2 regions of the Streptomyces sp. NPDC020747 genome follow, and region 1 is predicted to be linked to the other one. Evidence: riboswitches for the same ligand, from Rfam matches in the RefSeq annotation. Region 1 holds a riboswitch; the other holds the start of a gene.
What was found. Region 1 has a riboswitch for glycine ahead of gcvP (aminomethyl-transferring glycine dehydrogenase). Riboswitches for the same ligand answer to the same signal wherever they lie in the genome.

Region 2: linked by a shared signal. The riboswitch ahead of gcvT (glycine cleavage system aminomethyltransferase GcvT) and the one ahead of gcvP (aminomethyl-transferring glycine dehydrogenase) in region 1 are both predicted to bind glycine.

The regions. Positions count from the first base shown of each region.
Region 1 is NZ_JBIRTJ010000030.1:9,736-13,116, reverse strand. Features, by position in the region: gene gcvP (aminomethyl-transferring glycine dehydrogenase) at 1-1,733, opposite strand, end outside; glycine riboswitch at 1,919-2,014, opposite strand; gene ACH4YP_RS45940 (PRC-barrel domain-containing protein) at 2,119-2,493, shown strand; partial or broken gene ACH4YP_RS45935 (DNA polymerase IV) at 2,412-3,381, opposite strand, start outside.
Region 2 is NZ_JBIRTJ010000016.1:58,972-62,352, reverse strand. Features, by position in the region: gene ACH4YP_RS35320 (enhanced serine sensitivity protein SseB) at 192-980, opposite strand; gene ACH4YP_RS35315 (AAA family ATPase) at 1,097-1,783, opposite strand; glycine riboswitch at 2,017-2,122, shown strand; gene gcvT (glycine cleavage system aminomethyltransferase GcvT) at 2,286-3,381, shown strand, end outside.

The sequences.
Region 1 (3,381 bases):
AGCTCGCCCTGCGAACCGGCGTTGGGCTGCAGGGACACCTTGTCGTAGCCCGTGACCTCTGCGAGGCGCTCCTCCAGCTCACGGATGAGCGTGAGGTAGCCCTGCGCCTGCTCGGCGGGCGCGAAGGGGTGCAGCTGCCCGAACTCGGGCCAGGTCACCGGCTCCATCTCGGTCGTCGCGTTGAGCTTCATCGTGCAGGAGCCCAGCGGGATCATGCCGCGGTCGAGCGCGTAGTCACGGTCGGCGAGCCGGCGCAGGTAGCGCAGCATCGCGGTCTCGGAACGGTACTGGTGGAAGACCGGGTGCGTGAGGTACTCGTCGGTGCGCAGCTGCGCGGCCGGCAGCGTGTCCTCCGTCGCCTCGTCCAGCGCGGCCACGTCCCCGTCGACCCCGAACGCCGCCCAGACGGCGCCCAGTTGGGCCCGCGTGGTGGTCTCGTCGCAGGCGAGGGACAGGCGGTCGGCGTCGACGAGCCGGAGGTTGACCCCGCCCCGGCGCGCGGCGGCGAGCGTCTCGGCCGCCTTGCCCGGCACCCGCACGGTCAGCGTGTCGAAGTACGCCTCGTGGACGACCTCGACCCCGCCGGCCTTCAGACCCGCGGCGAGGATCGTGGCGTACCGGTGGGTGCGCCGCGCGATGGACTTGAGGCCCTGGGGACCGTGGTAGACCGCGTACATCCCGGCCATCACGGCGAGCAGCACCTGAGCCGTACAGATGTTGCTGGTCGCCTTCTCACGGCGGATGTGCTGCTCACGCGTCTGCAGGGCGAGCCGGTACGCCTTGTTGCCGTCCGCGTCGACCGAGACGCCGACGAGCCGGCCGGGCAGGCTGCGCGCGAACTTCTCGCGCACGGCCATGTATCCGGCGTGCGGCCCGCCGAAGCCCATCGGCACACCGAAGCGCTGGGTCGTACCGACCGCGATGTCGGCGTCCAGCTCACCCGGCGAGGTGAGCAGCGTCAGGGCGAGCAGATCGGCGGCGACAGTGACGACCGCGCCCAGCTCGTGCGCCCGCTCGACGACGGGCTTGAGGTCCCGTACTGCCCCGGAGGCGCCGGGGTACTGGAGGAGCACGCCGTTGATCTCGCGCTCGGCGAGCCCGGCCGGAATGCCGTCGCTCAGGTCGGCGACGACGACCTCGACGCCGGTCGGCTCGGCGCGGGTCTCGATCACGGCGATGGTCTGCGGCATGGTGTCCGCGTCGACCAGGAACAGGCCCTTCTTGTTCTTGCCCATGCGCCGCGACAGCGCCATGGCCTCGGCGGCCGCCGTGCCCTCGTCGAGCAGCGAGGCCCCGGAGGTCGGCAGCCCGGTCAGCTCGGCGACCACGGTCTGGAAGTTGAGCAGCGCCTCCAGCCGGCCCTGCGAGATCTCCGGCTGGTAGGGCGTGTACGCCGTGTACCAGGCGGGACTCTCCATGACATTGCGCAGAATGACAGGCGGCGTGAACGTCCCGTAGTACCCGAGCCCGATCATGGAATCCAGCACCTGGTTGCGGTCCGCGAGGGAGCACAGTTCGGCCAGCACCTCGGCCTCGGTGCGGGCGCCCGGCAGTTCGAGCGCCTCGGCGTTCTTGATCACATCCGGGACCGCGGTGGCCGTCAGCTCGTCGAGCGAGCCGTACCCCACGTGCGCGAGCATCTTGGCCCGGGCTTCGGTGTCGGGCCCGATGTGGCGCTGCTCGAAGGGGATTCCCTGTTCGAGCTCTGAGAGCGGAATACGATGGGCGGTCATTGCGGAGGCCTCCTGGTCTGACGACCTTCGAGGGGCACCACTGCATGGGTGCCCGGACGGCCTCCCCCTCTGTCATCTCAACCTGAGAGCTTCACCGGCCCGCCCGTGAAGGCGCACCGGCTTTCACCGTCGGTGAGAGCGGAACCCGTCAGAAACTCGGACACCACTCTGCTTTCCAGAGTGACCTCGTCCATGCGGTACGTGGGCCTGAGAGATTCCGGGGAGGATTTGCTCCTTCGGCGCCTCCGATGAAGCCTGGAGGACTCTCCCGCACGGGGTCAGCAGCCGTTGCCCAGGGTACCAGCGGGGTTCCCCCGAGTGGCCGCCCTCCTCAAAGTGCTCTTTCGTAGTGCTTACGGATGAGTTGCGAGCAGCTGGAGGGCCCGTGCAGACCGACATCGATCCGCGCAACCTGATAGGCCGCAAGGCGTTCGACCGCAACGGCACGAAAATCGGCACGGTCGACGAGGTCTACCTCGACGACGCGACCGGCGTACCGGAGTGGGCGGCCATACGCACCGGCCTGTTCAGCAGGGACGCCTTCGTCCCCCTGGAGCCCAGCGAACTGACCGACGGGGGTCTGCGAGTCCCCTTCGAACGCGCCCTGATCAAAGACGCCCCCGACTTCGGCGTAGGCCGCCACCTCTCCCCCGAACAGGAACTCCAGCTCTACCACCACTACGGCCTGGACGTAGCTCCCCCACCCCCCTTCCCGGACCACGACTTCGGCCACCTGGCAGGCAGGGACGACTCCCAGTAAGGGGCTCCAAGGGGGCAAGGGCGACGCCGGTCTGTCTTGGGGGCGCGGGGAACCGCGCACGAGGCCACAACCGACCCGCACCCACAAACACACCCGCACCGACCTCACCCCTCCCCGCCCGCCGCAGGCGACCCCGCAGACGCCCCCACATCACCACCCCGCCGCTCCACCAACGGCAACGGCTCAGCCCCCTCCAACAAAGGATCATCGCTCCGAAACGTCCGCACCCGCCCCGGCACGGAGTCCGGCGTCTCGAACCGCACAGTCACCCGCCCCAGCCCACTCCCCTGCACCCACCCGTGCCCGAACTCGGCATGCCGCACATCGTGCCCGGCATGCCACCGCCGCTCCGCAGGAGGCACCGGCTCCTCGACCGCCTCCTCGGCTTCCTCCTTCTCCGCGTGCTCGATCTCCTCGGCAGCAGCGGACGCGGCAGCGGCAGCCGTCCGAGCCTGAGCGAACAGATCCTCCTGCGTGTAGTCGGCGAGCCCCGAGACGCCCACCCCCAGCAGCCGTACGCCGCCCGTGGTGTCCACGGACTCCAGCAACCGCCCGGCGGCCTCCCGCACCACCGCGGGGTCGTCCGTGGGCCCCCTGAGCGTCTCGGACCGGGTCAGCGTCGAGAAGTCGTACCGCCGCACCTTCAGCACGATGGTCCGCCCCGACAGATGCGCGCCCCGCAACCGCCCCACACACCGGTCGGCCAGGCGCTGGACCTCCATCCGCACCCGCACCCGGTCGTGGATGTCCACGTCGTACGTGTCCTCGACGGACACCGACTTGGTGTCCCGCTCGGCCACCACGGGCCGCACGTCGTGCGCGAGCGCCATGGCGTACAGCGCGACCCCGTGGGCCTTCCCCAGGAGCCGTACGAGCTCGTCCTCGCCC
Region 2 (3,381 bases), on a different contig from region 1:
CATCCCTGACATACAGGTCCATTCGACGGGGCGTTGTGCTCGCTTGAACATGGCACCACCCCGTCCGAGCCATGAAACCAGCTTAAGTGGCGATCCCGACAGCACCGTTGCGCTCCGCTGGGTTTGGTGTTGGGGGGTTGGGACGTTCTGTGATCCACCGGCTGCGGGCCGTGTGTGGCCGCGCGCCCCTCCTAAGGAGTTCGGGTGTAGAAGGGCCGCACCTCGGCCCGTAGCCAGTCGCCCACCGGGTCCTGGGCCACGTCCAGGAAGACGAGGTTCACCGGGTGGGGCACGGGGACCCGGCCGAGGGCCCGGCCCACGGCGTCCAGAGGGAGGGTGCGGGCGTCGTCGTGCCAGTGGGCCAGCTCGACGCCGACGAACATCACGGGATCGCCGCCCTCGATGCTCGCCAGACAGCGGCGGGCGCTCAGGACGACGCCGGTCGCGGCGAACTCCGCGGAGGCGGCGGCCAGGAAGTCCACCGGCTCGTGCTGCCAGTCCGGCTGGAACAGCCGCACCCGGCCGCCGCTCGCCCGTCCGTCCAGCTCGGTACGCCCGGCCCGGCACAGCTCGGCCACGGCGGGCGGCGGCAGCGGCACCCCGACCGTGCCGTCCGGGTTCACCACGATGCCCACCTGCGGCGGCAGACCGCGCGCGAACTCGACGGCGGGCGCGACCGTGTACGACATGTGGTCGCCGACGACCTGGCGGAACTGCTGCTCCGAGCTGAAGACCGGCACGTACGCCTGTCCGCCGAACTCCATCGTGGGCAGGTCGAGCGGGCCGCTGTGCGGGCCGCCGCCCTCGGGCAGCGGGATCCAGAGGAAGCTGCGGCCCATGACCTCCACGATCCTGGCGCCCGCGGAGGGCGAAGCCGTGCCGAGGGAGGCGGCCAGTACCGCCTCCAACTCGTTGCCGGGCCAGCCGACATGAGGGTGTGGGTGTGCTTGCACCGGAATGTCCTGTGCCGGGAAGTCCATCTCTCTACCGCCTGCTCGAACCGCCGTCTGCGGCTGTCGAGATTACGCGTACGCGCCCTCCCCCGCCGCAGTCCGTCCGGTCGCCGGGACCTCGGTCCGTCCAGCTCACCGGGATCTCAGTCGCCGAAGTCGACCCGCCGCAGCACGTCCGCCGCCGCCCTGTCGACGAGGACCGCCGAACCGCAGCCCTCCGGCAGGTCGCCCTTCTCCACGGAACGCAGCAGCCGGCCGAACGCGCCGCGGTGGCGCGCGAACGCGTACCGCGAGACGCCGCGGCCCCGCTCACGCTGACCGTCCAGGGCCGTGCCGGGGTCCACGTCGAGCAGCAGCAGGTGCAGGGTGCCGCCGCGCCGCCGGGCGTCCCGGGCCAGCCAGCTGCGCACCCAGGCCTGCGTCCCGCAGTCGTGCACCACGACCCCCTCGCCGGACCGCAGGGCCCGGCGCAGGCCCGCGTAGTGCGCGGCGCGGACCAGGGGGCGGTAGACCGCGTACGGCAGGAAGCGGGCCAGGCGGCCGTCCCAGCGGTCGCGGGTGTCCTGGGAGTCGATGCGGCGGCCCGTCACCGCCCGGCGCATCAGGGTCGACTTGCCGCTGCCGGGCAGGCCCGTGACCACCACCAGGTCGGCCGTGCCGAAGCGGAGCCCGTGCGGGCTGTGCCCCGCGCGCTCGCGCAGATCGCGGACGACGGGCGCCGGAAGCGGGCCGCACGCCTCCCCGGCCGGGGCAGTGGGCTGCTTGGGCAGCGCGATGGCCGCGCTCGTGGCGTACGCCGTGGTCCTGTTCACCCTGATCGTCCTCCCCATGGGGTCGGGAGACCCATCCCCGTCGAGTGTAAAGAGAAGGTAATGCGCTGGTCGCCTCTTTTCTGTTCTCGTCCTGCCACAGCCCCGTCACAGATCGCTGTGGACGCCTGTGGACCCTGTGCGGACGCCGTGCGGCCGGGCCGCGACACCGTGCACCGCCCCTCACGAGGAGTCCCCTGCCGCGCCGCTCCGATGCGTGCAATGATGTGCCCGCCAACTGCATACCGGCCGCTTGAATCCGCGCGGGAGAGTTCCGGACACGTTTGTGTACGTGGTCCGGGCGCCGAAGGAGCAAGTCCCTCCCTTGAATCTCTCAGGCACCGTTACCGCGCGGGCGAGGCACATCTGAAAAGCGGGCCGTCTCCCTGTCAGCAGGGCGTCGGCTCCACCCAAGGTGCAAGTCAGTGACCGTCCCGGACGACCGGTGGTCACGGCGAACCTCTCAGGTTCCGATGACAGATGGGGAGGAACGACCTCGCCGTCATGCCTTGGGAGCCCCACCGTGAGCAGTAACGCCCCCGTTGAACCGCGTCACACCGCGCTCGACGCCCTCCATCGTTCGCTCGGCGCGACGATGACCGATTTCGCCGGCTGGGACATGCCCCTGCGCTATGGCTCCGAGCGCGACGAGCACCTCGCCGTACGGACGAAGGCCGGACTCTTCGACCTTTCCCACATGGGCGAGATCACCGTGACCGGGCCCCAGGCCGCCTCCCTGCTCGACTTCGCGCTGGTCGGCAACATCGGGGGCGTGAAGCCCGGCCGGGCCCGCTACACCATGATCTGCCGGGCCGACGGCGGCATCCTCGACGACCTGATCGTCTACCGGCTCGCGGAGACCACGTACATGGTCGTCGCCAACGCCTCCAACGCCCAGACAGTTCTGGACGCGCTCGTGGAGCGGGCCGAGGGCTTCGACGCCGAGGTCCGCGACGACCGTGACGCGTACGCCCTGCTCGCGATCCAGGGACCCGAGTCCCCCGGCATCCTCAAGTCCCTCACCGACGCCGACCTGGACGGCCTGAAGTACTACGCCGGTCTGCCCGGCACGGTCGCCGGCGTCCCCGCGCTGATCGCGCGCACCGGCTACACCGGCGAGGACGGCTTCGAGCTGTTCGTGGCCCCGGCCGACGCCGAGAAGCTGTGGCGGGCGCTGACCGACGCGGGCACCCCCGTCGGGCTCGTCCCCTGCGGCCTCTCCTGCCGGGACACCCTGCGCCTGGAGGCGGGCATGCCGCTGTACGGGCACGAGCTGAGCACCGCCCTCACCCCGTTCGACGCGGGGCTCGGCCGGGTCGTGAAGTTCGAGAAGGAGGGCGACTTCGTGGGGCGCGAGGCGCTGACCGAGGCCGCCGCCCGGGCCGAGTCGCAGCCCCCGCGCGTCCTGGTCGGCCTGATCGCCGAGGGCCGCCGTGTGCCGCGCGCCGGCTACCCGGTCGTCGCCGACGGCAAGGTCGTCGGCGAGGTCACCTCCGGCGCCCCCTCACCGACCCTGGGCAAGCCGATCGCGATGGCGTACGTCGACGCCGCGCACTCCGCGCCCGGCACGCCCGGTGTCGGCGTGGACATCCGGGGCAGCCACGAGCCGTACGAGGTCG